One region of the Halomonas sp. KO116 genome, then DNA from elsewhere that is predicted to be linked to it. Evidence: predicted binding sites of a transcription regulator. Region 1 holds the regulator's gene; each other region holds the start of a gene.
What was found. Region 1 encodes LexA, which represses DNA repair genes until DNA is damaged. Its sites were predicted from a motif close to TACTGTNTANNTANACAGTA; they were not measured.
Positions count from the first base shown of each region.

Region 2: a site for LexA is predicted at 2,835-2,854, ahead of KO116_RS08970 (PA0069 family radical SAM protein). Genes of this name have one in related genera too.
Region 3: a site for LexA is predicted at 4,365-4,384, ahead of KO116_RS20035 (DUF1654 domain-containing protein). Genes of this name have one in related genera too.
Region 4: a site for LexA is predicted at 3,440-3,459, ahead of ruvA (Holliday junction branch migration protein RuvA). Genes of this name have one in related genera too.

Region 1 is NZ_CP011052.1:2,159,960-2,167,332, reverse strand. Features, by position in the region: gene KO116_RS10070 (hypoxanthine-guanine phosphoribosyltransferase) at 1-392, opposite strand, end outside; gene nagZ (beta-N-acetylhexosaminidase) at 441-1,472, opposite strand; gene KO116_RS10060 (L,D-transpeptidase) at 1,537-2,073, opposite strand; gene KO116_RS10055 (TetR/AcrR family transcriptional regulator) at 2,051-2,728, opposite strand; gene lexA (transcriptional repressor LexA) at 2,997-3,677, shown strand; gene KO116_RS10045 (energy-coupling factor ABC transporter permease) at 3,687-4,358, opposite strand; gene purU (formyltetrahydrofolate deformylase) at 4,383-5,237, opposite strand; gene KO116_RS10035 (ribonuclease J) at 5,468-7,078, shown strand; gene moaE (molybdopterin synthase catalytic subunit MoaE) at 7,115-7,373, opposite strand, start outside.
Region 2 is NZ_CP011052.1:1,936,883-1,944,255, reverse strand. Features, by position in the region: gene pgi (glucose-6-phosphate isomerase) at 1-945, shown strand, start outside; gene KO116_RS08985 (Fic family protein) at 1,028-1,741, opposite strand; gene KO116_RS08975 (DinB family protein) at 2,158-2,703, opposite strand; gene KO116_RS08970 (PA0069 family radical SAM protein) at 2,883-3,968, shown strand; gene KO116_RS08965 (winged helix-turn-helix domain-containing protein) at 4,010-4,315, shown strand; gene KO116_RS08960 (heavy metal translocating P-type ATPase) at 4,297-6,510, opposite strand; gene KO116_RS08955 (hypothetical protein) at 6,516-6,872, opposite strand; gene ctaD (cytochrome c oxidase subunit I) at 6,877-7,373, opposite strand, start outside.
Region 3 is NZ_CP011052.1:4,372,284-4,379,656, reverse strand. Features, by position in the region: gene KO116_RS20060 (APC family permease) at 1-641, shown strand, start outside; gene KO116_RS20055 (carbon-nitrogen hydrolase family protein) at 654-1,541, shown strand; gene KO116_RS20050 (hypothetical protein) at 1,881-2,447, opposite strand; gene KO116_RS25945 (DUF4113 domain-containing protein) at 2,472-2,624, opposite strand; partial or broken gene KO116_RS20045 (Y-family DNA polymerase) at 2,733-3,746, opposite strand; gene KO116_RS20040 (LexA family protein) at 3,743-4,123, opposite strand; gene KO116_RS20035 (DUF1654 domain-containing protein) at 4,120-4,350, opposite strand; gene KO116_RS20030 (SOS response-associated peptidase) at 4,478-5,116, shown strand; gene KO116_RS20025 (hypothetical protein) at 6,029-7,015, opposite strand; gene KO116_RS25340 (hypothetical protein) at 7,000-7,170, opposite strand.
Region 4 is NZ_CP011052.1:2,405,747-2,413,119, reverse strand. Features, by position in the region: gene KO116_RS11245 (D-2-hydroxyacid dehydrogenase) at 1-393, opposite strand, end outside; gene KO116_RS11240 (FmdB family zinc ribbon protein) at 632-931, shown strand; gene aspS (aspartate--tRNA ligase) at 997-2,778, shown strand; gene ruvC (crossover junction endodeoxyribonuclease RuvC) at 2,855-3,418, shown strand; gene ruvA (Holliday junction branch migration protein RuvA) at 3,522-4,130, shown strand; gene ruvB (Holliday junction branch migration DNA helicase RuvB) at 4,199-5,236, shown strand; gene ybgC (tol-pal system-associated acyl-CoA thioesterase) at 5,281-5,646, shown strand; gene tolQ (protein TolQ) at 5,705-6,400, shown strand; gene tolR (protein TolR) at 6,412-6,849, shown strand; gene tolA (cell envelope integrity protein TolA) at 6,863-7,373, shown strand, end outside.

The DNA.
Region 1 (7,373 bases):
TCTTCGCAGTAAGCCAAAATGGCGGCTAATGTGGCGCCTTCGTCCAAGATATCGTCAACGATCACCACATGGCGCCCCGCCATCGGCACCTCAGGAGACACACGCCAAAACAGCTCACCGCCGCGCAGCTCGTTACGGTATCGAGTGGCATGTAAGTAATCCACTTCAAGCGGAAAGCCCAGTCGGGTTAGTAAATGCCCTGTGGTGATTAAGCCGCCATTCATAACGCAGTAAAAGACCGGAAGTTTGTCGCCTAAATCTCGCGTGATCGCTTCCGCCATACGATCAAGTGCCCGCTCTACCTCTTGCTGAGAAATAAGGCAGTCGGCGTTATCCATCAATTCACGCATTGAGTCCAATGACTCTAAGGCTTCTTTATCCAACTTTGACATCTAAACTCCAGGCGGGTTAAAAGCTTCAATTACATCAGTCGTGTGAATTTACACAGCATTGGGTTTCGGTTTATCAGCCAATGCTTCCAACTTAGCGTGGGTACGACGCCATCTGCCCAACGCACTTAGGGCATCGATATCAGGCCGTGCACGGCTGTAGCGCAGTTTGGCGGGACGTTTGGTTTCAATACCCCGGCAGGCTTCAATCACCTCAAGTGCCGCGGCGCGATCATTGCATACCAGCAACATATCGCAACCAGCCGCTAGTGCTGCCTGGGCTCGCTGTTTGGGCCCACCCGCCTCGTGGGCGCCCGCCATACTTAAATCATCAGAAAAGATGCAGCCTTTGAAGCCCAACGATTCACGCAGCATGCCCAACCAATGAGGGGAAAACCCGGCAGGACGCGTATCGAAAGCACTGTAAATCACATGCGCAGGCATTACACCGTCTAACGGCGCGGCCAAATGGGCAAAGGGCACCAGGTCACGTTGTTTAATCACTTCTAGCGGGCGGTCATCCACCGGCAGCGCAACGTGAGAGTCTGCCGCAACTCCGCCGTGACCGGGGAAGTGCTTCCCGACAGCGGCCATACCAGCCTCATGGAGCCCTTGAATAAAGGCGCTGCCGAGCTGCGCCACATGCTGGGGATCGCGGCTAAAACTTCGGTCTCCAATAACACTTGAGACACCGCTTTCGACATCCAGTACCGGAGCAAAGCTAAGATCCAAACCGCAGGCGGCCATTTCCATGCCCAATAGCCAGCCAGCATCTTTTGCGAGCGCAAGACCATCATCGGGGTTGGCGCTATAACACTCACCAATGCGAGCCATGGCAGGAAGACGCGTCATCCCTTCTTTAATACGCTGAACGCGGCCACCCTCTTGATCAACGGCAAGCAATAAGTCCGCACGCACACGTCGAATATCGCTGCAGAGCTGGCGTACTTGGTAGCCGTTCTCGACATTGCGGGCAAACAGAATAACGCCCCCTACCACCGGTTCTAGCAGCAAGCGCTTTTCTGCGGCCGTTAATTTCGGGCCTTCAAGGTCGAGCATGACCGGGCCTAACGGTTGAGTCATCGTGATAGGTCCATTAAAAAAGAGGCGGTGATTCTAGACGATCGTCTAGCGGTGTCAAAACAGATTAGTCAAACGACTGACGACCGCCGTGCAGCCAAACGGGGGTTCCTGGTAACGCTAACGAAAAGATATAGAGCAAATCACTATTGCGTAAACGAATACAGCCGTGGGATGCAGCAACCCCCATGGGCTGGTCAGGGGGCGTGCCATGAAGATAAATATAGCGACGCTGTGAATCGACCTGACCACCACGGTTCACGCCTTTTTCTAATCCGCATAACCACAGGATGCGGGTCAAAATCCAATCCCGCTTCGGATATGCTTCAGCTAGCGCAGGAGAGAATGCCTCCCCCGTCCAGCGACGACCCCGAAATACCGCATTATCAGGCATCCCGTTGCCGATCGCGGCTCTTATATAGTGCCAACCATGGGGTGTTTTGCCACTGCCGTTGTGCTCACCAACGCCCGCGAGGCCAGACGATATCTCACACTCATACAGCACCTTCGGCCCTCGCCAACAGCGTAGCTGCTGCTGTGTGGTATCGATTTCCAACCAGATGTCCTCTACAGGGGGAAGCTCAGCGAGCTTGGGCGTTCGCATATTTTCCTTCTTCAAGTGCTGGGGGCAACGGTGCATTCATGGCAGCCACCACTACTGGGCGCAACCGCCTAACCAAATCCCGCACGGTGACCTGCTCTTGATAATCCTTTTCAGCGATATCGCGCAGTGCATCAAGGCCTGAAAGCGTAAAAATCACCGTACCAAGCATAAAGTGTAGCCGCCAAAAGCGTTCCGCGTCAGGCAAGTCGGGCGTGGCTTGACGCACTAACTCGGTGAAGCGGGTAAACACATCACCATACTCTTGCTGAATATGACGCCTAAGATGCCCCTGCGCTTGGCTATAGGCAAGGCCCAGCAAGCGCATAAACACCTTTAAACTGTTGCGCTCGGCAGGCACAGCCAGCACGGTGGTCGCCATGGTTTCGAGTAGCGTTTCCAACGGAATAACGCGCCCTGCATGCTGGGCTTCAAGTTCATCAAGCGCAGTATGAAAACGCTGGGTGAACGGGTCCAGATAGCGTGAAAACACGGCCTGAATTAAGGCTTTTTTGGAACCAAAATGGTAATTCACCGCCGCTAAATTGACGCGCGCTTTGCTAGTGATGTTGCGCAGCGATGTTTCAGCAAAACCTCGCTCAGCAAACAGCACTTCCGCGGTGTCGAGTATTCGAGTTACCGTATCAGATTGAGCCATGCCGCTCTCCGGGGAAACGAGTGTTTAAAACATAGCAAAATACTATGCCATATCGCTGGTGGGCTCAACGCTTGATTTTCTGATGAAATATGGCTGTCTATATGAGTAGAAGCTTAGTTTAAAACGATTAGGAAAAATTCGGGGCCTTTCTAGAGAGGGGGTTGACAAGACATGTACTGGACAGAGGAACATACTGTATACTTAACCACTTACCGATTAAGTCGACATTTAATTTGTTACTGTCTATTCACTATTTTTGGAGTCTGGTATGTCGCGTCCGCTAACCGCTCGCCAACAGCACGTATTTGATTTTATTGTTAAGACCATGGGCGAATTTGGCTACCCTCCGACCCGTGCTGAAATTGCGAAAGCACTGGGGTTCCGCTCACCTAACGCCGCGGAAGAGCACCTGCGCGCACTTGAGCGTAAAGGCGCTATTCGCATTATTCGCAATACGTCACGCGGTATTCGACTACCCAATCAAGAGCCCCAGGAATTAGTAGACAGCACCGCAAGCGCGTTACCCGCTGCCAATATTGAAGCCTCGCCTGCTGGCCTGCCGGTGATTGGCGAAGTAGCCGCCGGGAGCCCTATCCTAGCGGCTGAGCATATTGACCGTTACTGCCCTTTGCCAGCCGAGTACTTCACTCCTAAAGCCGATTATCTGCTGCGTGTGCGGGGCCTTTCGATGAAGGATATTGGTATTTTAGAAGGTGATTTATTGGCAGTTCACCGTACCGAGCGGGTGCGCGATGGCCAGATTGTCGTTGCGCGCCTGGATGATGAAGTAACCGTTAAGCGCTTCAAACGTCAGGGCCACCAAGTAACGCTATTTGCGGAAAATGCAGACTTTGCGCCGATTGAAATCGATCTGCGTTCACAGTCACTCGACATCGAAGGTGTCGGCGTTGGCGTCATTCGTGGCGGTAATGGCCAAGCACTGGGCTAACCACCGTCATTACTGCATGTCGATATAGCGGTGGTCATTAAAGGTGGCCACCCAGTTAGGATGATAGACCAGCAGAATACTCAGCAGCATCCCGGTAATAAACGCCTCTGAAGGCATTAGTAGAGGTAAGAAGCGTGCATACTCCTGGGCAAGATAGATAGCGTTAGGATCTGTGCCTGCCATGATAATCAGCAGCACGGCAGCCACCCCTGCCCCTAATGTTGCCAACGCAGCCCCAAAAAACCCGCAGGCAAATAAAAACACCATCAGGTTATCCGGCAGGCGGCGATCTACCAGCCGCCACACTGTGCCAATAATGGCAGCCGGAACAATGCCCGTTACCAGTACATTTGCCCCCAGCAGCGTCCACTCATTGCGGCCGATAACTACCATTGCCACATTAATGAGCACATTGCTGATCAGCGCTAATGGCGCTTTAAACACGAGTGTCATCAATACCGTAAAGACGAGATGCAGCGTTAGCCAGTCGACCGCCTGAGCGCGTAGCTGCCACATCAGCGCCACTGCCAGCGTTGCGCCTAACCAACGGTGCTGAAGAGCAGCGTCTTCCAGTAGCACTTGCCAGGGCCGCCGCCAAAGAGCCCACACCACTACGCCTAACGAGAGTAGCGAGGTGAATATCAGCGCCCAGGGCGCCAGTACACTTTGTGCGAACGACATAGCGGCTTCTCACATTATCGAGCGTTAGCTAAACACCACGGTCTTGTTGCCATGCACTAAAACCCGATCCTCAAGATGCCAGCGTAAACCGCGTGCGAGAACGGCTTTTTCCACATCACGCCCAAAGCGGACTAAATCGGTTGGGGTATGGCAGTGGCTAACGCGATGAATATCCTGTTCGATAATCGGGCCCGCGTCGAGTTCCTCGGTAACATAGTGGCAGGTGGCGCCAATCAGCTTCACTCCGCGCTGATATGCCTGGTGGTAGGGCTTCGCCCCAGCGAAAGAGGGTAAAAAACTGTGATGAATATTAATCACCCGCCCTGCATAGCGGGCGCACAGGTCAGGCGGCAGAATTTGCATATAACGCGCCAGCACGACGCAATCAGCACGTGCACTATCGATTTCTGCTTGCACCTTGGCAAATGACACTTGCTTGTTATCGGGGTCGACTGGCACATAGTGATAAGGAATGCCGTACCATTCGGTCAATGAACGCATATCGTCATGATTGGAAATGACGCCAACAATATCGCAATCCAACTCACCCGCCTGCCAGCGATAAAGCAAATCTACCAAGCAGTGTGACTCTCTAGAGACCATCAATACCACCCGGCGGCGCTGCTGTGTATCCACCAATGACCACTGCATATCGAATTCGATTGCCACCGGCTCGAACGCTGCACGTAGCGCTTCTACCGACATCCCCACTGAATCCGCCAAGATTTCGTAACGCATAAAAAAACAGCCCGTTTCTAAATCAGAGTGCTGGCTGGCTTCAGTGATAGACCCCCCTTGCTTAGCAATAAAGCTCGATACTCGGGCCACAATACCTACCCGATCAGGGCAGGACACAACTAAACGATAATAATGGGACATGTGAGCGACTCTTGACCTATTTCTAAGGTAATTATGACAAACCAACGGCTTAGGTTGCATAGTGTATCGGAAGGCCAAGGATGATTGTTAGCCGCCCCTGCCTTCCCGTATAGTTGAGTCACTACTTTTTAGGCTTTTCATAACTGATGCACTCTTCACGCGTTCAAATTCGTCCCCGTCGTCGTCCTCCGCTGCGCATGTTGCCGCTGGGGGGATGCGGTGAGATTGGCATGAATCTAACGCTCTACGGCTACGATGATCACTGGATTGTCGTCGACTGCGGCATGATGATTCGCCAGGATTTCCCCAACTCACCGCTACAAGTGCCTAATCTTGATACACCAAAATCATTAGGGATAGTCCCGAAAGCACTATTTGTTACCCACGGCCATGAAGACCACATTGGCGCCGTCGCTTGGCTCTGGCCGATGTGGAATTGTCCTATTTATGCCACGCCATTAGCCGCAGGGCTGTTACGCCTTAAATTTGCTGAACATCAACTTAGCAGCGCTGCGATTCATGTCATCGAACCAGGTGAGGCACTTGAAAGCGGGCCGTTTACGCTGCGCTACTTGTCGTTGACGCATTCAATACCCGAAAGCTGTGCCATTATGATGATGGCTGGTGGTTATCGCGTTTTACATACTGGTGACTGGAAACTTGATCCTGAGCCGCTTATCGGTTCACCGGTAAGCGCGGCGCAGTTTAGAGCGCTGGCCCCGGTCGATTTAGTGGTCGGCGATTCCACCAATGCCCCCATGCCAGGCCACTCCGGCAGCGAAGGTGATGTGGCAAGAGCATTGGTAAAAGCCCTCGCCAACTGCCAGGGCCGTGTGGTGGTATCTTGCTTTGCCAGTAACCTTGCGCGGGTATTAGCTATCGGGCGCGCAGCGCATCAGTGTGGCCGTCGCATCAGCTTAATGGGGCGCTCAATGGAGCGAATGGTTAGCGTTGCGCGTGGGCTTGGCTATATGGATGACTTACCGCCGCTGGTACCCAATCACGATCTGGGTTATCTCCCCCCGGATGAAGTGGTCATTATCGCCACCGGCAGCCAGGGTGAGGCCCGTGCCGCGCTTCAGCGTCTTGCTCAGGGCCGCCACCCCTTTGTGGATCTTCAGACCGGCGATAATGTTATCTTCTCGGCTAAAGCCATTCCAGGCAACGAACGCCCTATTGAACAGCTAAAAAAACGTTTAGCGCAGTTAGGTGTTCGTATTTACGACGAAATCAACCATCCCGAGTTACATGCTACTGGGCACCCCGCTCACGATGAGTTAATCAAACTCTATCAATGGGTTAAGCCGAAGCACCTGATGCCTGTCCACGGCGAAGCAAGGCATCAGCAGGCGCATCAGGCAATTGCCCGTCAATTAGGGATCAGTGCGCCGTTGTCGCCAGTTAATGGCGATTTAATAAGCTTTGATAACCAAGGGCTGCGCTGCGAGGCACGCTATCCCCAGCCGCCCTGCATCGTCAGCCAAAACAGCGTGGTTCCTCACCCAGGGTTGGAAGTAAAAGACGCCGGTACGGCACGTCGTGGCAGTTTGTACCTAGCACTGCCGGTGACCGCGACTGATACGGGCTGGGTGCGCATTGGACGTTTGATGCTGGATGCGACGGGTGCCAGCCCGCTGGATGAAGATAGCTTTAGTGATTGGCTGGATGATCAGCTTGATGAGATTGCCGCCGACACACTGGCCGACCTTCGCCAAGCATTGCAGCCTCGCTTGGTACACTGGCTGGCGGAGCATATGCAGCACCTGCCCGATGTGCATCTTCAGATTATGGCCGCCGAAATGCCAGAAGCCCTTACCTTGGAAAATGCTGCCAATCGTTAGTGGTGCATCATTGCGGAGTAGCAAGACGTGGCAAACTCACTCCCAGCGTGCCGCGTCTTGTTGGTCAGAGTGGCGTTCTTTGACCCAATATTCTCCCCGAGTGGAGTGCTCTTTCTTCCAAAAAGGCGCCTGGGTTTTTAAAAAATCCATAATAAAATCGCAGGCTTCAAATGCCTCTCGGCGGTGAGCACTAGCTACAAGCACCCGCACGATGGGGTCGCCAGGGCCCAGATAACCAACGCGATGAATTATCCGCACCGCTTGTAGCGACCAACGCTGCCACGCCTGCTCGCCA
Region 2 (7,373 bases), 220 kb from region 1:
TCCACCAACCGCAAAGCGGCCATGGAGTTCGGCATTCGCGAAGAGAACGTGTTCGAATTCTGGGCCTGGGTGGGTGGCCGTTACTCCATGTGGTCGTCCATTGGGCTGCCGATTGCGCTTTCGATCGGTTTCGAAGGCTTTATCGAGCTACTGGAAGGCGCTCATGAGATGGATAACCATTTCATCAACGCGCCCTTCTCGCAAAATATGCCGGTGCTGATGGCGCTGATTGGTATTTGGTACATCAATTTTATTGGCGCAGAAACCCAAGCCATCGTGCCCTACGACCAGGCGCTGAACCAACTGCCTTCTTTCCTGCAGCAGTTGGACATGGAGTCTAACGGCAAGTCGGTAGATATTTTCGGCCACCCGGTGAACTACAAAACCGGCCCCATTGTGTGGGGCCAAACCGGCTCCAACGGCCAGCATGCCTTCTTCCAGCTACTGCATCAGGGCACCCGCTACGTACCGATTGATTTTATTGCCTCGCTCAAGCCCGAGCCCGGCGTGGAAGACCACCACTTCGCCTTACTGACCAATATGCTCGCTCAGGCCAACGCCTTTATGGAGGGCAGCCAGGGGGACAGCAAAGAACTCAGCCAACACGACCCCTACAGTTGCCCCGGCAACCGCCCTTCCAGCACGCTACTGCTGGACGAGCTAACGCCGAAAAACCTAGGCGCACTGATTGCGCTCTACGAGCACAAGGTGTTTGTGCAAGGGGTGATCTGGAACATCAACTCGTTTGACCAGTGGGGCGTACAGCTTGGCAAACGCATCGCGGGTGAAATCAGCGAACGCATCGATGCCCACGCCGCCGACTTCGATGCCTCCACACAAGGCCTGCTGGAGTTGGTGCGGGCGCACTTCCCTAATGGCGGCAGTGACGAAAAGGAAAGCGCACCGGCCAGTGCCGACAAGAAGCCAACACGGAAAAAACATTGAACGAATAGGCTTATAAATCGATAGAAAACAACGCCTTGGTTTGAAAGAACCAAGGCGTTTTAATTTTTGCTGAGCCTTACTATTAGCCGATTGGCAGGTCGAGCTTAAAGTTCTTAATGATTTTCTTGTCTAAACAGCTTCTTAGAAACGTATTCATCGGTGCCATATTGTTAGATGTATAAAAATCCAACATCAGGGTATTGAACTCTTGCTGTCGTTTGGCTGGAACATTAATAATCGGGAATCCATGCATCAGCAAAATGCCATTCATCATAAAGCGACCAGTACGCTTGTTAACATCCCAGAAAAATTGAGCCCTAGCCATCTGCAGAAACGCAGTGATGGCTTGGTCGTAACTGTCCTCTTCGCTCGCTACTAGCCGCTGGACTTCTTGCCATTTAGCTTCAAGCTCGTCAGGCATAGGCGGCTCATAGTCAGAACCTGCAACCGTTACATAACCCGAGCGAAACTTGCCCCACTCCAGCGCCTCTTCTTTACCGGCAATGGCATGGATGTCTAGAGCGGTTTGCTTATCAAAGCGGAACTGCCCCTTATCGACTAAATAAAATATATATTCCCAAGCTTTCGCCTGGTTAATCGCCATATTCTGATCGCTGATTTTATGGCCGCCCACGGTGATCCCATCCAAAATGGTCTGCACCTCGGGCAGCGTCATAGCGACCCCCTCAAGATTCACGGCATCGTATACCAAAGCAGGCACATCCCGTATCGCCAGTTGCCTAGCCAAGGGGGCGTTAGGCTTCATGTTCCAAAGTTTATCTTGTGCTGGCTCCATGGGAGTGGGACTCGTGTTCGGCAAATGGGATAAGTATATCGCTACGGGATAGAGTATATGCGGTGAGGAAGCTATCTGTTACTAAACAGAGCTAATAGGCTCTGATGCTTCGCTCTTTTTAACGCCTCTATGCTCGCACATCTCTGCCAGTTTCGACTCCGATAAAAACGTGGCGGCGATGGTGGATTCTAACCAGATAGCCAGAACGGACTCACTATCGCTTAGCGTAAATAACCGATCATTCAATGTCCCTATACATAATATGTTGAGGCCCCGCAGCCCCGCCCAGGTAACGCTCACCAGTCTCATAAAAGCCCGCCTTTCGATAACAGGTGTATGCCGCTAGGTTCTTACAGTTCACCGTCAGGGAGTTAAGAGAGCAAATTAATTAACTATGACCAGCATGCTGGTCAATATTATTGGCTACCGGCCTCATCCGGTATCAGCGCCAGCAAGTCGGTGACCTCAATATCTAGACCGGCTTGCGAGAGCAGCGTTGTTATCTGCCCGCGGTGGTGGGTTTGGTGATTGAAGAAGTGCAAGATCAGGCTGGAGAAACTGCGGATGGCTGGAACTCCTTTCATATTTTGGTAACTCAAGATTGTCTCTAGATCCTCATCTGTCAGCGCTGCGATCCAATTGATAATCACGCTATCCAACCATTGACGATGTGCCTTGAGGCCATCCAAGTCATCAAACATCACTTGATCAAGCCGCGCAGGCGTTGGCAGCGCCACCATGACCGCAAGTGTTGTGGTAGAAGAGGGATGGCTTGCAAACCGCTTAAGCCAAAGCGTGTCGGCTACAACGATATGATTTAAAGTGCCAAAAATAGAGCCAAAGTAAGCGCCTCTCTCCTCTGCAAGTTCAGTTGTACTCAGCTTGCTAGCCGTATCGTATACCTTGGCATTCATCCACTGATTGTAGGATGCCATTAATGCAAAATGTGGTTGAAGTTCCATAGGTCAAATCGCCTCTTTCCATGCTGGCAACAACGGGTTCTTTAAGCGTATGAAATAAAGACGCGTTTGTATCCCCGAATTTGCTATTTAAGCCGCTAAGCCTTTTCTTGCGCCTTTGCCCAAACGCCATATACTGTATAAATAGCCATATAGTTAGTTATACAGGTCAGAGGTGGCAAATGACGACTCCCGATCAAACATCGAGTGTTTCAGCTGTGCGCAAAGGCCGCGGAGCAACGTACGACCCGCACAATCGTTTTTCACCTACCCGTAGCGTGGTGGAAGACGATGGTTGGTGGCGGGAAGAAACATCTACAACCATCGCCACCGAAGTGCGAGAAGAGGTGAGCAAGAGCGCGCTATCGTGGAATAAATCGCCGGATTTGCCATTTGATCGCTCGCTGAATCCTTACCGTGGCTGTGAACATGGCTGCGTTTACTGCTACGCACGCCCCTCACATGCTTACTGGGATCTATCGCCAGGGCTGGATTTTGAAACTAAACTCATTGCCCGCAGCGGTTTGGTGGAACGGTTAACGGAGGAGCTTTGCCATCCCAACTACATCTGCCGCCCCATCAATCTTTCTGGCAATACCGACTGCTACCAGCCGTTAGAGGCTACTTATAAAACCACACGCCGCTTGCTGGAGTTGCTGTTGGAGTGTCGCCATCCGGTAACGTTAGTGACTAAAAGCACGCTGGTGCTACGCGATCTAGAACTATTGGCAGAGATGGCAGAGCATCGGCTGGTGCGTGTGTTTGTTAGCTTGACCAGCCTGGACGCCAATTTAAAGCGCACGCTAGAACCACGGGCGGCCTCGCCTCAGGCGCGCTTGCGGGCCATTAGTGAACTCAATACGGCGGGAGTCCCAGTCGGCACATTGATTTCACCGGTTATCCCAGGGCTGACTGATCATGAAATTGAAAAGCTACTGGAAGCCGCCAGCCGAGCAGGCGCACGAACGGCGGCCTGGATGCTGCTGCGCTTACCTTACGAAGTAGCGCCGCTGTTTGAGGCGTGGCTGGAAGCTCACTACCCAGAACGCGCCGCCAAAGTGATGAGCCTTATGCGCCAGTGCAGAGGCGGTAAGGCCTATGATGCCAAGTTTGGTAAGCGCTTTCGTGGAGAAGGGGTATTCGCTGATTTAATTGCTCAGCGCTTTGCTCGCGCCAGCCGCCAGTGGAACATGCAGGATCGCACCGAGCAGGGCTTGAATACGCGGGATTTCCGCCCACCACGGGCGCAGGGCGACTTATTCCTTTAAGCTAAGCAGCGCGTTAATCAATTTGCTGTTAAGGAAGCCTAATGTCCGCGCTTAGCAAAACGAAATCGAGTTTTTACCGACGTTTATACGTAGCCCATCTTATCGAACATGGCGCTGCCAGCGTGCCTGCACTAATTGAAGCCACCGGCATGCCACGGCGTACCGCTCAGGATACGATCGCCTCCCTTGCCGAATTAGATATCGAGTGCGTATTTACAAGAGATGAAGGCGAGCGCCACAACATTGGCCGCTACCAAATACGCGATTGGGGGGCGATTGACCCACGTTGGGTGGCAACGAATGCCGAGCGGCTTAAACAGGCACTTGGCTATTCCGGAGCCCTCTGATCGTTTTCCTCCGGCTCGGCCCACGCTAACCGGGCGGCATTGAGCGTGACACTCAGCGAACTTGCCGCCATAGCGAATACCGCAACCAGAGGTGGAATGGCCATCACAGCTACCAGCCCTAGGGCCAGCGTATTATACAGTGCCGAAAAGAACAGATTCTGCACCATGATGCGCCGGGTGTATTTAGCAATGCTAAGCAGTTTTACTACCCCCCCCACTCCCGGCGTCATAAGCTGTGCGGAAGCCCCTTCACGGGCGGCCTCGCTGGCACTTAGCGGGGCAATACCCACATCAGCCGCGGCCAAGCTCAACGTATCATTCAAGCCATCACCTACATAGAGCGTTGGCGCTAGTAGCGCCTGCAACAACCGCGCTTTGGCTTCGGGCGAACGCTGGGCATAGCAAGCTTCTCGGGCAAGCCCTATCTGCTCACCCAGCCAGCTAACAGCCCCCTGCCGGTCGCCGCTAATCATCGCCACCACATAGCCTGATGCGAGCAGGCGCTTCACGCTTGGAGCGGCATCCTCCACCGGTTGATCGGCCAGATAGAACGTGGCCAGCCAGCCCGCTTCATCAGCCAACATCACTTGAGAAGCAAACGCCAGCGCGGGGTCTTCAGCTTGAAATGGCAACGCAATCTGCTGACGAGTTAGCCAATTAGCGCTACCTAGCGTTAGCCACTCGCCGCTATTTAGCTGCACACGGCGCCCTTCCCCAGGCGATTCATTTACTTCTATATTCTGATCAGGATTCTGCTCAGGGTTCTGCTCACGTTGATCATTCGACCAGTGCGCTAACGCGTGCGCTAGCGGATGTTCGCTTCCAGCGACGGCGGCGCTTAGTTTGCGCTGCACCGTGTGTTTATCAACGCCCTCCCGTGCCTGCCAATGCAGCACGGAATGATTGCCGGTCGTTAAGGTGCCGGTTTTATCCAGGGCTACCGAGCGAATGCGCGCCAAAGTTTCAAGCGCGGCCGGGTCGCGTAGCGCAATACCTTGCTGCATGGCCTGACCGCTACCAGCAAGGCTTGCCAACGGCACGGCAAGCCCAACGGCACAGGGGCATGCCACCACCAGTACGGAAAGCGCCCGCACAAAGGCCTCTTCCCAGCCCGTTCCAAATAACAGCGCAGTAGGCAACGTCAGCAGCGCCAGTACAAGTGCTAAGGGGCTTAGCCAAGCTGCAAAGCGATCAGCTAGCTTCTGCAGCTCGCCTTTTTTGGCCTGATAGCGGCGCATTTCGTCACATAGCCGATCCAGTCGCCGCTTGCCTACCCCGGCACTCACCTGCATTACCAGCGGCGTTGCACCCAGGTAGCGGCAGCCTGCGTAGACCTTCTGACCTGTATGAAAGTGGCGCGGCAGGTTTTCGCCGGTCAGCGAGGCGGTATTGACCCAGCCAGGCGCCTCCAGGGTGCCATCAAGCGCTACCCGCTCACCTGGCGCTAACTCGACGCGCATTCCTGCAGCCACTTCATCGGCAGGAACCATTACCCAATGTTCATGTTGGTAAACGCTTATGTTCGCGTTCGGTAGTGTCAATGCGTCCAGCGCTTTTAACCCACGGTGACGGCACAGCGTTTCCACTAACCGCCCGACCAGCAATAGCACAATCAACATCACCGCCGTATCGAAATACACTTCCGATGAACCGCGCCATAAAAGCCCGATCGAGACGAGCACCGCGCCAAATACACCAAGGCTAACGAGCACATCCATTCCAGGGCGTTTGGCGAGCAATGTACGCCATCCCGCTCGGTAAAACGGCACGCCCGCAAACAGCACCACGGGAAGTGAAAAAGCACCCGACACCCATGCCACTACCTGCTCGACCTGTTCATTGGGCAAGGCGGATGCGTAGATCAAAATTGAGGCAAGCATGGTCCACATGCCAAATAGCGAACCCACCATCAGTCTAAGTGTGAGGTAGCGGCTCTCCTCTTCCAATCGTGCATGGGCATCGCCCACCGGCTCAAGTTCCGTCAGCCGGTAGCCTAGTCGCTTAACCTTTAAGGCAAGCACTGAGAGCTGAGTCGCGGCTGGCGTGCCGCTTATACAGAGCGTGGCGCTGGGATAATGCACGCTAACGTCGTGCACGCCATCACTCCGTTTGAGGGAGCCTTCCACGGCCAACGCGCAACTGGTGCACCACATGCCGTGAAGGGTATAGAGCTTGTCTGCGTTAGTGTCAGTCATACCACTCACAGGCAAGGCGGAATACCGATGATGGGCATCGCTGCAAACAATACGCCGAAGGTAGAAAAAAGATAGAGCCCGGCAGAAACCCGTGCATTAAAGCGCAGCCGACCGGCATGATGTTTGCTCATGCGGTAACACCCCACCGTTAACGCAGCTAACAGCGCAACGGCGGCAAGACTGACCATAAGCAGCAACGCATTAACGAGGGTAAAAACACCTTGTTCTGGGTCAGGGGGCATGACTTCACAGGCCACAGCATGGCCACCGTAAACTGTTACAAACCAAGCACTCCAAAGCGTTAAGCCAATAACAAAGTGTAATGGGTGAGTGAGGTGTAAGCGCTGCATCACGATGGTCATCCGCCTAACTCCCTATGACACGGGGCAGCACGGCAAGCGCGCCCAAGATGATCCAGAACGTCGCCACGTTATAACGCCACAATTGAGCAACGACAGCGGGCTCAAAAGGTGCATGGGCGCCCACATAGCCATAACCCACCCGCAGGCCCTGAAGCAGTGTTAGCACAGCACCCAAACCGCCATGAAACAGTGCATACGCTAGTCCCACCATAATGATTGCATCATGAGAGTTCTCGGTAACCGCAAGGTCTGCGCTCAGCAGTACCCAAAGCGTGATGCTCACCTGTACAAACCCAAGCGCGCTAATACTGAACATGCCTAGTGACAGCCCAGCATCACGCTGCTGACGCAACCCGCTTATCATTTTTTCGAGGATGCCTGCACCTACCGTGAGTGCCCCACCAGCCAACAGCAGCCCCACCAGGGAGAGCGGTGATACCTCAGGCATTCGCCATTCAGGCGAGACCGTCCAAAGGTAGAACCAGCCAAACAAATAGGAAA
Region 3 (7,373 bases), 2.2 Mb from region 1:
TGGGCTACACCACCCAGCTGGTGCATCCTGGCAGCAGTTTCGTAAACTCAGACTCCGCCGCCTTTGAGATTGCCACGACCATCGGTGCGGATCTTTTCGGCGCTACCTTCCTGGCTGGTATGGTGCTCGCCCAGTTCACGTCCGGCCTGGCCGCTCAAGCCAGTGCCTCTCGGTTGCTGTTTGCCATGGGGCGGGATGCGGTATTGCCGCCTAAGCTGTTCGGAGCGCTGCACTCGCGCTTCCACACGCCAGTGTTCAACATTGTCCTCACGGGTGCTATCGGCATCATTGCCTTGTTCCTTGATGTGTTATCGGCCGCCTCGTTTATCAACTTCGGTGCCTTTATCGCCTTCACGATGGTGAACCTGTCAGTCATCTTTCTGGTCAGCAAAGACGCCGATGCAAGGCGCCAGTATGGTGTGATTAGAGGGATGTTAGTGCCGCTCATCGGTGCCCTGGTCAACCTTTGGCTGATGAGTAAGCTGGATATCAACGCCTTTATTCTTGGGCTGATCTGGCTGTCCATTGGTCTCGCCCAGCTGGCCTACCTGACCCGGTTCTTCCGTCGCGAGCCGCCGGAAGTGGCCTTTGATGATTCAGCGCCCGAGTCAGCAACCGCCTCAGTAAAAGCGACCTATTAACGGAGATCTACCATGTCCAGAAATTTGCCTGTCCTTGTGGTGCAGGAAGCCTCGCGGCCGCACGGCATTGACTCCGAACTGCTGGACTTCGAGGCCGAGCTGGCGGTACACCTGAGTGACTTCGGTGCCGATTTTGAACAGCCCAGGATGGTGGTTTATCCGGAGCTCCATCTATGTGCTGCCACGGGTACGCCGGAGCAGCGCAAAGAGCAACTGGAAGCCGCGGCTGAGCCGATCGATGGCCCCCGTCACCAGCACTTGTCACGTATCGCCCGCAACCTGGGAGTATGGCTGCTGCCCGGCACGGTATGCGAACGAGGTGAGGACGGGCATCTGTACAACACCGCGCCGGTGTATTCGCCTGAAGGTGAGCGAGTGGCTGCCTACCGTAAGTGCTTCCCCTGGCGGCCTTACGAGCCCTATCAACCGGGAGATCGCTTTGAAGTGTTCGAGGTGCCGGGCATAGGCCGGGTCGGCCTAGCCATCTGCTACGACATCTGGTTCCCTGAGATGGTGCGTCAGCTAGCGTGGCTGGGGGCGGAGGTGATCATCAACCAAGTGGCCACCACCACCTGCGACCGCGCCCAGGAGCAAATCCTTGTGCAGGCCAATGCTATTTTCAACCAGGTGTATATGGTCAGCGCCAATTCAGCCGCGCCTGCGGGGGAAGGTCAGAGTCTGATCGTCGACCCCGAAGGCCGCATCCGCGCGAGGATGTCCGGCGCTACTCCAGGCATACTCACCGATGTACTTAACATTGATGAGGTCGAGCGTGTGCGTACCTTCGGCACCGCGGGCCTAAACCGCATGTGGTCTCAGTTCCGAGACGATGACCCTGTGCTGGAATTACCCATGTATGAAGGGCGCATTGATCCGCGTAAGTGGAGGGAAAAGCGTTAAACAGCCCATCTTATGCAGGGGTGCTTTACGCTCATTGGATCTGTATCCGGGTTAATAGCCTAAGAAAGGCCAACGTGCGGGAGATAAGACGCAATGAAAACGAGGCTCACGAATAAAGAAGGTGAAGTAAGAGAACTCACAGACCGGGCCGTTAGACAAATGCGGCCTATGTCTGAGGTATTGCCTACTAGACTACAGCGTGCCATCAAGCAGCGTGAACGCCAGAAAGCTCCCATGACGTAGCAGCTTATCGTCGGAAGTAATAAAGCAGTTCAATGCATAGGGCAAAGGCTAGCTTTGAGGCGTACATTCAAGAGCAACGTCAGGGGGGAAACTAAATTATTGATTTAGCCATTTTATAGTTCCAATACCTCTAGGTATCTGTGCATTGATGCTCTCTGGATGATTCCAGAACAGCCTATGCTCATCTTGCCAAGCATCTCGATAGCTTTTTAGAAAATGATTTCTGTTGTGTCCTAATGTATATTCACAGTTTCCTCTTTTACATTTTGTTTTTGTCTGTCGGTTGATGGATTTAATTAGTTTGTCAATGTCAATAATCTCAATTGCAGCTTCTTTTTCAAGCCTGTGTGCTGTTCTTTCTGAAAAATGATTGCAAAAGCTTAGAATTAGTCCGTCTTCTTCTCTTCTTTCTTTAATGTACATGTGGTTAATCTGGTAGCCGTTAATATTGACATTTGTAAGAGTTATACCTCGAACATCTTCCAAAGCAATGACACCTTGAAGCACTGAGTATGGGTGAGTTGCCTCATAGATCAAATTTTCATCTGGAGTGAATATTCCATTTCGTTCCATTTTTCTGTATGTGCTGGCTAAGTTGATTGGTATCTCTCCACCATTCAACCATGGCTCTATCCATTCTTTTTTTGTTAAATATAAATACATTACGCTAAGGCCCTCGCTAAAAGCTTACGAGCTTGCAAATGGTAACTCATCCCACCTCGCAGTATACCTAGGCGTCCGGTGCTCGCAACTCAATTCCCAAGCATTGATCTTCCTCGACATCCCCAGTCTCACGGTGTTTTTACCGTGCTCGCGGTTCAGCTTGTCCAGCGTGGCCATTAGCTTTTCATTTTTGGCCCGTTTCTCATCACTCACTGGCTCAGCCAGCAGGCCCAACTGTTCATTGTCGTGGTCGCAGAGATCCATCAGCATCACGCCGTATTTTTGATACATGATGTCCGGTTTGAATATTTTCTCCAGCCCTGCGATGGCTGCACAGACTAGCTCACGGCTGTCGTCAGTGGGGTAGGGCAGCGGTATCACTAGACTTCTACTGTAGTTGGGAAGATCCTGCCTGAATCTATTCGTGCGCACAAACACTATGACTGCCTGGGCTAGACCCGACTGCTTGCGTAACTTTTCACCGGCGAGTGAGGTGTGCACGCGGATGGCTTCGTGAAGATCCGCTTTGTTGTTAGTGAGGCGCCCAAAGCTCCGACTGACCATTATTTGCTTTTTGGGCTGGGTCATGTCGTCCAGGTGGATACAGTCCACGCCCCGCAATTCCCAGACGATCCGTTCCATCACGACGCTGAAATGTTTCCTACGATGCTTGGGCGATGACTCACCTAGTTGCCATGCGTTTTCAATGTCCAGCGTGCGCAGTCGTGCGGCGCTGCGGCCAGCTACGCCCCATATCTCTGTAACTGGCAACTGCTCTAGGAAAGCGCGAGTGTCGTCGCTATCAGGATGCATGATGGCCACGCCGTTAAATTGACTTTCTTTCTTGGCTCTATGATTAGCTATCTTCGCCAGCGTTTTAGATGTGCTCAGCCCGACGCTAACAGGTATTCCTGTATCGCGCTTAACCTGGTGCCGCATTGATTGGCATCGCTCTGTCAGCGTTTCAGGCTCGAAGCCCTCAAAGCTCAGGAAGGATTCGTCGATCGAGTAAACGTCAACGTGCGGTGTGTGCTGGCTGAGAACGTCAGCGACGCGGCGACTCATGTCGCCTTAAAGCGCGTAGTTGGAGCTCAGCAGAATGCACTGGCGGCGGATATGGGGATCTATCTGATGCGCTAACATGCCCATCGCCACGCCAAGCTGTTTTATTTCGGCTGATCGAGTGACCACGCAACCATCGTTATTCGACATCACGCCTATCGGGCGGCCTTCCAGCTTAGGGTTAAAAACGCGTTCGCAGCTGACGTAGAAATTATTACAGTCGACCAGGGCGATCATACCGAGAACCCTGGGGCTAATGAGTGAATATTGTGCGTGACCACGCCCCACACCTGGCACTCGCGTCCCTCTAGTGGCATTGGCCGAAACTCAGGGGTAGCGGCAAAGAGGTAAGGTCGGTTGCCGATCGAATCCAGTTTCTTACAGGTGAGCTCGCCATCATAGATACCCGCGCCTGTCATTGAAGTGCCCTTTGCCCTGAAGTAGTACGTCGCGCTGGGGTGTTGTAACAAATGGGCAACAAGATCCAACTCAGCTTCTAAGTAGTCCTCCGCAGGGCTAGGAAAACCTGTGCGCACTCCACCACCGGCAAGGGGCAACTTAAGCCGTGGGGCGGTGGTATCAACGCGCCCGAGGATCGAGAGGTGTATACTCATGCCATGCTCTCCTCAGGGTTGCAAAGCAAGCGTATGTGTTCTGCAGTGTCATCCAGCGGGATCATGATCCCGTTCTCAACGGTACCCAGGTCTTCCAGCATGCGCGCCCAGTCATCAGCGCTATCATCATCCCGCTGGCGGATCTCGACACACTGATTTGACTGCGCCCCAGGGCTACCGATCTCTTTCTGCACGCTTTTGACTAACTGCTCGTAGGATTTAGACATAAGCGCTCCTTAAGTTCTGGTTATATATACAGTTTTAGGGCAGACGATAAGCGATGAGCATCGTTGACTGCAAGCGCTGATATGAAAGGGTGGCTGCGAAGAACGTTATATCGATTATGCTTTGCTCATGTGTGGACGATTCGCATTATTCAGCCCGTTAGATCACTTGGCCAACTTGGTCGTTGCAAGTGTGCCTGATAGCAATTTGCGGGCGCGCTACAACGTGGCACCTGGTACCTGGATCGCGGCTATTCATCAGCTGCCAGAGAGCAAGGCGCCTATCGTAAATGTGGTGGGGTATCTGCCTAAGTGGGCCAGGAGCACAGGCAACCAGCCGATCAATGCGAGAGTTGAGACCGTGGCCATCAACGCTTATTTCAAATCGGCGTTCGCTCGGTACCGGTGTTTGATTCCGGCTGATGGCTGGTATGAATGGATCAAGAATTCGAAGCCCAAGCAGCCTCATTTTCTGGCCCGTATTGATAAAGAGCCGCTGTTCTTCGCTAGGATATTCGCTGCATGTGACGATGGAAGCATGGAAGGTGCGATCGTCACCGAGCCCAGGCGGGGTAGTGCTGCCGAGGTGCATGATCGTATGCCGCTGATTTTAGATGACGACAGCCTCAAGCACTGGCTAGCACCTGACATCACGGATCGGGAGACCATTCGCAGTATCGATGCTGAATTGATCGAGCATTGGCCTGTGAGTACGAAGGTCAACAAGTCGGCGGAAGGGCAGGGTGGCGAGCTGATAAATCCGGCGTGATAGTAGGAAAAAAGCTGACCACGCCATGCCTAAACAGGCCCTTCTCAGCCCACAGACACAAAAAAAGCACCCGTAGGTGCTTGATTTGTATAGTAAGGTGGTAGGCGGCGTCCCGTTTAAAGTAGATTTAAGCATTTGTTTATATTGAAAATAAAATAATATGATTTAAAAAATGCCCCCAATTATGCCCCCTCTTTTATGCCGCTACTCGATCTAACCCGTGCTTTGAACTCAGGTGGAGATATGAGGGTAATTAAATTTTCAGACCGCTAGCCAGCAAGTGCCATTTATTAAAACCCTGTTTGGCAATAAAGGGGCTGTGGAGCTTTGGGCTTAGCGTATGACGGCTGGCCAACAAGCCGCCGCTGCTTTGTTGCCCTGTCTGTTACCGCTTCGCTTCATGGGGCTTCGCCCCATCCCCCAGGTAGTGAAGTGCGCCAGCCGACTAATTGCCTTCATCATAGCGTGACAAATTCACCATAACGCCAGCAGCGCCCCGGGCATGGCCAGATTGCGCCGTTTGGTTGTGTTGGGTTGTTGTATCGCGTGCCTATGGCCGGGGTGATTTAGTGGCCACCTTAGCGGATGGCGGGCACCCTTTCGGCTTCGCGGCATCCTGACAAAAGGCCATCTAAAACAGCGTGATAGCGAATTGAATGGGGAATTTATGAGACGGTGGCCACAGCATACCGGGCATGGTGCCAGCGTCGGCTTGATGGCGTGAGAATAAAACAACAACCAACCCCGGAAATTTGCCGTGCATAGGCGAATTTCGGGACTGTTTGGCCCCGTACTACCGGGGTAGATGGGGGAGTACCTTTTTCATTTTCCGGCATATCGGAGCGCCATCGGCAGCCACAAAAAAGCCGTGAAGCTGGCTACCCTTCACGGCTTATGTAAGCGGCCTACTGGTTAGTATTCAAGCTGTTCAGGCGCTTCCATCGTGTAGAACTGTGAAAGCTTCAGTTCAATGTGAGCGTCGCTGTATGCGGTGCCCTCTGGCGCGTAGAGGTTGGCTTCATTACGAGCGGCATTAATCGCTGTCACACGATCTTGCAACCCAGCCACCTCGATAGCTTCCAGCAGGTCGCGCTCTGCTTTTGCTATGGCGGCTTTACCTACCTCATAGCCTACGCCACTTTGCAGGCTTTCTAGCTCGGTCAGTTCGGCTTGAAGGTCGTTGCGCATCTTTTCCAGGCCACGGCGGGCGCTAGCTTGCTTCTCTGCCTGTTCGGCTGCCTTCTCAGCAGCCTTACGGGCTTTCGCTAGCGTGGTGGTGGCCTGCCCCTTGGCGGCTTCGTCTACCTCGCCTAGCAAGGCGCTTGCTTCAAGGCGTTCTACCTCTTCGGCAGCGCTGCGCGCTTGAGCTTCCAGATCGGCGGCGATGCTGTCGCTATCTTTCATTGCCGCAACTGTTCCCGTGATCTTATCAATACGCTGCTGGTGAGCATTCATTACCTGATTTACCGCTTCCAACGCCTGTGGCGAAGCCTCTGGCCTTGCTTTTAGGGCGGTGGCCAGTTCCTTTTCTGCCTGCGCTTGTGCTTCACCGCATTCAGCATAAACGGCTTGGGCTTCCTCAAAGCGGCTGCGCGTATGCTTAAGATCGTTCCAGGCGCGTTGCAACTCTAGGCGGCTTGGGTCATCACGCTGTGTAGCGCTGCGCTCCAACTTTTTAGCTAGGTGCTCCATCACCTTTTGAACCTGCTCAGGGGTAGCAGGGTCGGCAACGGTTAGGTCGTATGGCCGATCTTGCCGGGTTAAATATGTGAGGTGCCGTTCAGCAGTCTCCATTTGATGCCGTGCTTCTGACGCTTTGACAGTGGCGGTGCTTACCGCCTTTTGGGCTTGTTGGTGTTGTTCAAGCCATGTTTTCCAGGTAGTTAAATCGTTGTGCATTGGGTTGCCTCACATTTGGGTTGTTTAATCTCAGATAACAGCAGCAGCCAGCCAGCGGCGTTAACGTCGCCAGCGCTGGCCATTTCGTTGAGCATCCGCGCCAACTCGGCGCGGCGCTTTTGCGTTGGGTAAATCTGGGAACCGCGTTTCTTCATTTTCGTATCACTTTTATTTGCCGTTAATCGGGCCTTATTGGGCCTTTTCTTTAGCGCTGGGCTATCGCATGGCGTCACCTCCCGGCGGCGCTAAGCGCGGGCCTTTGTTGTTGAGTGGCGCGGCGTTGAGGTGTGCATTTCTTCTAATACCACCTGTACATGCTTTGGCTGGGTAAGCTGGGTGCGGAGTACAGGTCGTACAG
Region 4 (7,373 bases), 250 kb from region 1:
CTGCCATTCACCTGCAGCGACATCACGCTGGTAGCGTGGAAGCCGATTGGCCAGCGCAAGCATCAACATCAAGGTGTGCTGGGACACGCTGGCGGTGCCGTAAGCAGCAACATTTTTAACCGCGATACCCTGCTCTTTGGCGGTATTTAGGTCGATATTGTTAAGGCCTGTCGCTAATACGCATATTAATCGCAGTTTAGGCAACTGCTGCAGGGTCTCAGCGTCCAGCACTACTTTGTTTACGATCGCAATATCGGCGTTAGTAAGGCGCTCAAGCGCCTGCTGAGTCGTACTTTGCTCAAACACCTCAAGGTGTGAGACCGACTCTTTAATGGCGCTTAAATTGATCTCAGGGCCTAGGCTTTGTGCGTCCAGTATCACCGCATGAGGCATTTTATTCTCTCCAATAGTTACCGAAGGCTGCATAACCTTGCTCGGCAGGGGTCACAAAAGGGTATAATGGCGGCGCTTTATCAACCGCAGCCTTGGAATTTATCCCGACTGGCCACATATTGGCAGCCTAGCAGCGTTTGTGTTCGCCACTATTCTTTTCTTTCAGTTCTGGATCTATCGGGACTGGGTCTTAAAAGAACGTAGTTTGTCAGGGTTGAGCTTTTTAGGAGCCATTAACATGCCCATCTATGAATATGAGTGCAAGGCCTGTGGCCATCGCCTGGAAAAATTGCAAAAAATTAGTGCCGATCCTCTCAAGGATTGCCCTGCATGCCAAAGCGATGGCTTGGAACGACTTGTCTCGGCAGCGGGCTTCCGCTTAGCCGGCGGTGGTTGGTATGAAACCGATTTCAAAACGGGTAGCAAAAAGAATCTGGTTGCTGACGGCAAAACTGCTTCTGCAGATACCGCTAAATCAAGCGATACCAGCGCTACCCCCAAGAGCGTTACTCCCAGCGACAAAGGCGCCGCGGCATAGCTGCGGCAGTCAGGATCGGGACGCCCGCGACACACTAATTGCCACGTAACAGAACAGGATTTGACATGCGCAGCCATTATTGCGGCCAGCTAAACGAAACTTTGGTGGATCAAACGGTTACGGTATGCGGATGGGTTCATCGCCGCCGCGACCACGGTGGGGTCATTTTCCTCGATATGCGCGATCGCGATGGCATCGCTCAATTCGTTGTCGACCCTGATACCGCCGAGGCGTTCGCCACTGCCGACCGTGCCCGTAGTGAGTATGTCCTGCGCATCACTGGACGCGTTCGGCTGCGCCCTGAAGGTACTCAAAACCCCAACATGCCAACAGGCATGATTGAAGTGCTGGCGAAGGACGTCGAAGTACTTAATACAGCGATTACGCCGCCTTTTCAGCTTGATGAGCATGGCAAAGTCGGTGAAGAGGTGCGTCTTAAGCACCGCTATATCGACCTGCGTCGCCCGGATATGATCGAGAAACTGCGCCTGCGTTCGCGTATTTCACACAACGTACGCGCGTACCTCGAAAACCAGGGCTTCCTGGATATCGAGACACCGGTACTCACTCGCGCCACCCCTGAAGGTGCGCGTGATTATCTCGTCCCGAGCCGTACCCACGCAGGCAGCTTCTTTGCCTTGCCGCAATCACCGCAGTTGTTTAAACAGCTGTTGATGGTGGCTGGCTTTGACCGCTATTACCAGATTGCCAAGTGCTTCCGCGATGAAGACCTACGCGCCGACCGTCAGCCTGAGTTTACGCAGATTGATATCGAGGCGTCGTTCGTGGAAGAGAGCGACATCATGGGCATTACTGAAACCATGATTCGTCAGCTGTACCAGGATGTGCTGAAAGCCGAATTACCAGAGTTTCCGCGCATGACCTGGCAGGAAGCGATGGATCGTTTTGGTTCTGACAAGCCGGATCTACGCATTCCGTTGGAATTGACCGATGTTGATGACCTTATGCAGCAGGTCGATTTCAAAGTCTTCTCTGGTCCCGCCAGCGCAGATGATGGCCGTGTTGCCGCGCTGAAAGTCCCCGGTGGTGCCAAGCTTTCGCGCAAAGAGATCGATGAATACACCAAGTTTGTCGGCATATACGGCGCCAAAGGCTTGGCGTGGATCAAAGTCAACGAGCGCGCGAAAGGGCTTGAGGGTCTGCAGTCGCCGATCGTCAAGTTCATGGAAAATATCGTTGCAGAGTTGCTTGATCGTGTGGGCGCAGAAGATGGCGACATCATCTTCTTCGGTGCCGATAAAACACGTATCGTCAACGAAGCCATTGGCGCGCTGCGCGTTAAGTTAGGGGCTGACCTGGAGCTCTACACGCAGGAGTGGGCGCCGCTATGGGTCGTCGACTTCCCAATGTTTGAAGCTGACGACAACGGTCGTCTTAGCCCGCTTCACCACCCCTTCACAGCACCCTCTTGCAGCCCAGAAGAGTTAAAGGCTGATCCAGCTAAGGCTCTGTCGCGCGCTTACGATATGGTGCTCAACGGTACAGAGCTGGGCGGTGGGTCTATTCGTATCCACGATCAGACCATGCAGAGCACCGTTTTCGAGATTCTGGGGATTGGTGAAGAAGAGGCTCAAGAGAAATTTGGCTTCTTGTTGGATGCGCTCCAGTACGGCGCACCGCCCCATGGTGGCTTAGCTTTCGGTTTGGATCGCCTGGTCATGTTGATGGTGGGGGCTAAAACCATTCGTGAAGTTATTGCCTTCCCGAAAACCCAAAGCGCTGCATGCTTAATGACCAATGCTCCGGGTGAAGTCAGTCCTGAGCAGTTAAAGGATTTGAATATCCGCCTCCGCCAGAAAGCCAAGCCAGAAACAGCCACTGAGTAAACTGGTTGTTTGAGTGCCTACCACCGACGCCCCGGCGTCGGTGTTTTTGTATATAGCCACCACGAGTTTCGATGACATGGATGAACAAAAGCCGGCCAGCACGATCCGTATCCTGGGCATCGATCCTGGATCGCGAATCACAGGTTATGGGGTAATCGATGTGGTCGGTGTGAAGCCCTGCTACGTGGCGAGTGGCTGTATCCGTACCGCGGAAGGGGCTCTAGAGCAGCGTTTGGCGCAGATTTATGCGGGTCTTAGCGAAGTGGTCGGTTTGCATTGCCCGGATCAAGTCGCCATCGAGCGGGTGTTTATGGCCAAAAATCCTGATTCCGCACTAAAGCTAGGTCAAGCACGAGGAGCGGCCCTGGTTTGCATGGCCAATCATGGGTTAAGCCTAGCCGAGTATGCCGCGCGTCAAATCAAGCAGTCAGTCACTGGCCAAGGAGGAGCGGATAAAGAGCAGGTGCAGCATATGGTGACCGCTATTCTGCAGCTTTCCGCCACACCTCAGGCCGATGCCGCGGATGCATTAGCCATTGCGCTAACGCATGCTTATAACGCTCATGCCTATAACAGTAGCGACTCGCCTGCGTCGCCAGCACGGGGTCGCCGCCGCTCCACGGGCCGCTGGCGACTTTAATTCCTTGCTGTGTTGGTGAACTACTGGTCACCTGTACAGAGTCGCTTTATAGTAAACGTTTGTTTTTCACTCTCTTGTTATTCACCCCAGTGTGAGCGATTTTATGATTGGACGTCTGAGTGGCCAGTTATTGGCAAAGCAACCTCCTTGGATAGTGATCGACGTACATGGCGTAGGCTATGAGCTGGAAACGTCAATGAATACCCTGGTGGCACTTCCCGCCGTCGGCGAAAATGCCTCTCTGTTCACCCACCTCACTATTCGTGACGACGCCCATCTGCTGTATGGTTTCGGCAGAGAGCATGAGCGCGCCTTATTTCGAGCCTTGATTAAGGTCAACGGTGTAGGGCCTAAGCTTGCTTTAGCGATTTTGTCGGGGATGGATGAAGACGCCTTTATGCGCTGCGTGCGTGACGATGACAGTAAAGCACTGACAACCCTGCCAGGTGTGGGTAAGAAAACCGCTGAGCGGCTGATTATTGAAATGCGCGATCGCTTCCCTGAGTGGGAAGACGGTAGCAATGCGTTACTGCCTCTTGAGGCCGCTAATGGTCGAGCATCTTCTCGCGATAGCCTTGCCGATGCAGAAGCGGCGTTAGTCAGCTTGGGCTATAAACTCACTGAAGCAGCCAAAATGCTTGCCGATATCGACCCCAATCAGTCAACCGAGTCGCTGATTAAGGCTGCCCTGACTCAACGTATGAGCGGCTAAGTGGATGGCTTTGACTGCGTTAGACGTGGGTAAAGATTGCATTTGAATCGTCATAAAGAAGAGCCTCTATGCTAGAACACGACCGGCTGATCGCCGCTGAACCTGAACAAGGAGAGGGGCGCATTGACTACGCTATTCGCCCTAAGCGGTTGGATGACTATATTGGCCAGCCGCGTGTGCGTGAACAGCTGGAAATTTTTATCGGCGCCGCAAGGCTGCGCGAAGAGAGCCTGGATCATACCCTGGTATTTGGCCCCCCTGGGCTAGGTAAAACGACGCTCGCGCATATTATTGCCACCGAAATGGGGGTCGGCATGAAGTCGACTTCCGGCCCGGTACTAGAGCGGGCGGGGGACCTCGCCGCCATGCTGACGAATCTAGAGCCTGGCGACGTACTTTTTATCGATGAGATTCACCGCCTGTCACCCGTCGTCGAAGAAGTGCTTTACCCCGCCATGGAAGATTTCCAGCTGGATATCATGATTGGCGAGGGCCCGGCCGCGCGCTCTATCAAGCTGGACTTGCCCCGTTTTACCCTGGTGGGCGCGACCACCCGAGCAGGGTTGCTGACCTCACCGCTGCGCGACCGCTTCGGTATTGTTCAGCGGCTTGAGTTTTATAACCTCGAAGAGCTGACCGAAATTGTGTCGCGATCGGCTCGCCTAATGGGCGTTAAGACCAGTCATGAAGGGGCAGTTGAGGTGGCCAAGCGCTCACGTGGAACGCCGCGAATTGCCAACCGGCTATTGCGTCGAGTGCGTGATTACGCCGAAATGAAAGGTGACGGCGTTGTCGATGTCGCCATGGCTGATGCCGCGCTTAATATGCTCAACGTTGATCATCATGGATTGGATCACATGGACCGCCGGTTATTGCTGGCAATGATCGAAAAATTCGATGGTGGCCCTGTGGGCATTGATTCACTTGCCGCTGCCATTAGTGAAGAGCGCGACACCATTGAAGATGTGATCGAGCCGTATCTTATTCAACAAGGCTTGATTATGCGCACGCCGCGTGGCCGTGTCGTTACCCGCCAAGCGTGGCTGCACTTTGAGCGAGTACCCCATGAACAGGCAACCGATATGGAAGGGGAGCGCCGTCCGTGAGCGCTAGTAAGCAAAAAGGATATCGCCTGCCGCTGCGCGTTTATATGGAAGATACTGACGCAGGCGGCATTGTCTACTACGTTAACTACTTGAAGTTTATGGAACGTGCACGGAGTGAATGGCTGCGCCATTTAGGCCTTAATCAGCAAACGCTGCTAGACGAAGGTACACAGCTAGTGGTATACCGCTTGGCCTGTCACTATGCGAAACCAGCTCGTCTGGATGACGCATTGGAAATCAGTGCCCATGTTACGGAGATTGGGCGTTGTCGCATGACATTTGACCAGCAAGTTTGGCGTAATGAGGAACTCCTCTGCTCTGCCACAGTCGAGATAGCCTGCTTGAGCGTCGAACGTATGCGACCTAAAGCATGGCCAGCATCACTTAATATTTTGATACGGGCCTCTTAACCAAGAGGTCACTCACTGCGTCGGCAATACCGACCCTAATAGATTGATGAGGGCACCTGTGAACGATAACACCATGTCCATTCCCCACTTAATAATGAATGCCAGCACCGTGGTGCAGCTGGTGATGTTGCTACTGTTGGTGGGGTCAATCCTCTCTTGGGTGGTGATTTTTCAGCGTAGTATTGCAATGCGTCGAGCCAAGCAAGAGTACAACCAGTTTGAGGAGTCTTTTTGGTCGGGTGTCGACTTAAATGAACTCTATCGTGAAATCCCCGCTGATGACCCACGCCATGGTGCCGAGCATATTTTTCAAGCAGGGTTTCGCGAATTTAACCGCTTAATGCCTAAAACCCGTGATGCGGATACTGTATTGGAAGGCGTACAACGCAGTATGCGCGTTGCTTGGTCGCGTGAAGAAGATCGTCTAACCCAACACTTGGTGTTTCTGGCGACGGTTGCTTCTGCCAGCCCTTATATCGGCCTTTTCGGTACCGTATGGGGCATCATGGGGTCATTCCAAGCGCTGTCACTGACCCAGCAGGCGACGCTCGCAACGGTTGCTCCCTGGATTGCTGAAGCATTGATAGCAACAGCCATGGGTCTGTTTGCGGCTATCCCGGCGGTCATTTTTTATAACCGCTTGTCCAATACATCTTCTCGCTTACTCGGTAAATATGAGGATTTTGCCGAGGAGTTCCACGCTATCCTGCACCGTAATTTACAAGGTCGTGATGGCAAGCCAAGCGCGAGTTAAGGGAGACAGCCATGCAAGGACCTTTCAATCGCAGTGGTAAAGGCAAGCCAATGGCGGAGATCAATGTGGTCCCTTTCATTGACGTCATGTTGGTACTGCTCGTTGTGTTTATGATTACGGCGCCCATGTTAACCCAGGGCGTACAAGTTGAATTGCCGCAAGTTACCTCTCAGCCTATAGAGACGCAGGAAGATAATGACCCCATTGTCATTTCGGTTGATAGCGAGGGTGCATATTTCATCACGTTGGGAGAAGACTCTAACTCTGTCTCTTTGGATGAGATGGCCGCGCGGGTAACCACGATCTTAGAGCGAAGTCCCGGCACGCCAGTAATGGTGCGTGGTGACCGCAATGTGGCCTATGGACAAATTGTTGTCTTGATGAGCACGTTACAAGGTGCTGGTGTGGCTAACGTGGGGCTGCTTTCTGAGCCGCCGCAAGATGGGTAAGGGCCGCGCGCGCATGACAGTAAATTCACCGCGTGATCCTCAAGATGTCGACTATAAGTGGCCGACTGTTCTGGCGATAGCTGTGCACATTTCGATTGTCGTGTTTAGCTTAATCAGTTTGCCGACCCGCAACGCGGAGCCCGATAGCTCTTCGATTGTTCAGGCAACGCTGGTGAGTACGAAAACGTTTACCGATCAGGCACAGCAGGCAACGGAACAACAGGCGGCGATGAATGCACCGGCTGAAGCGCCTACTGAGCCCGATGCACCAGAAGAGCCGTCGGCCAGTGAACAGCAAGCCGCCGCCGAACAGCAAGCGGCCGAAGAAGCTGCCCGACAGGCAGCCGAAGAGGAGGCGCAAGCATTAGAAGCCGCGCGAGAGGCAGCTGAAGCAGAGGCCGAACGCCGGGCTCAAGAAGTGGAAGAGCAGGCTGAGCAACAAGCCGCTGAAGCTGCCGAACGCAAGGCCGAGGCGGAAGCCGCTGCTGAGCGTCAACGTGAAGTCGAAGAGGCGCGGCGTCAGC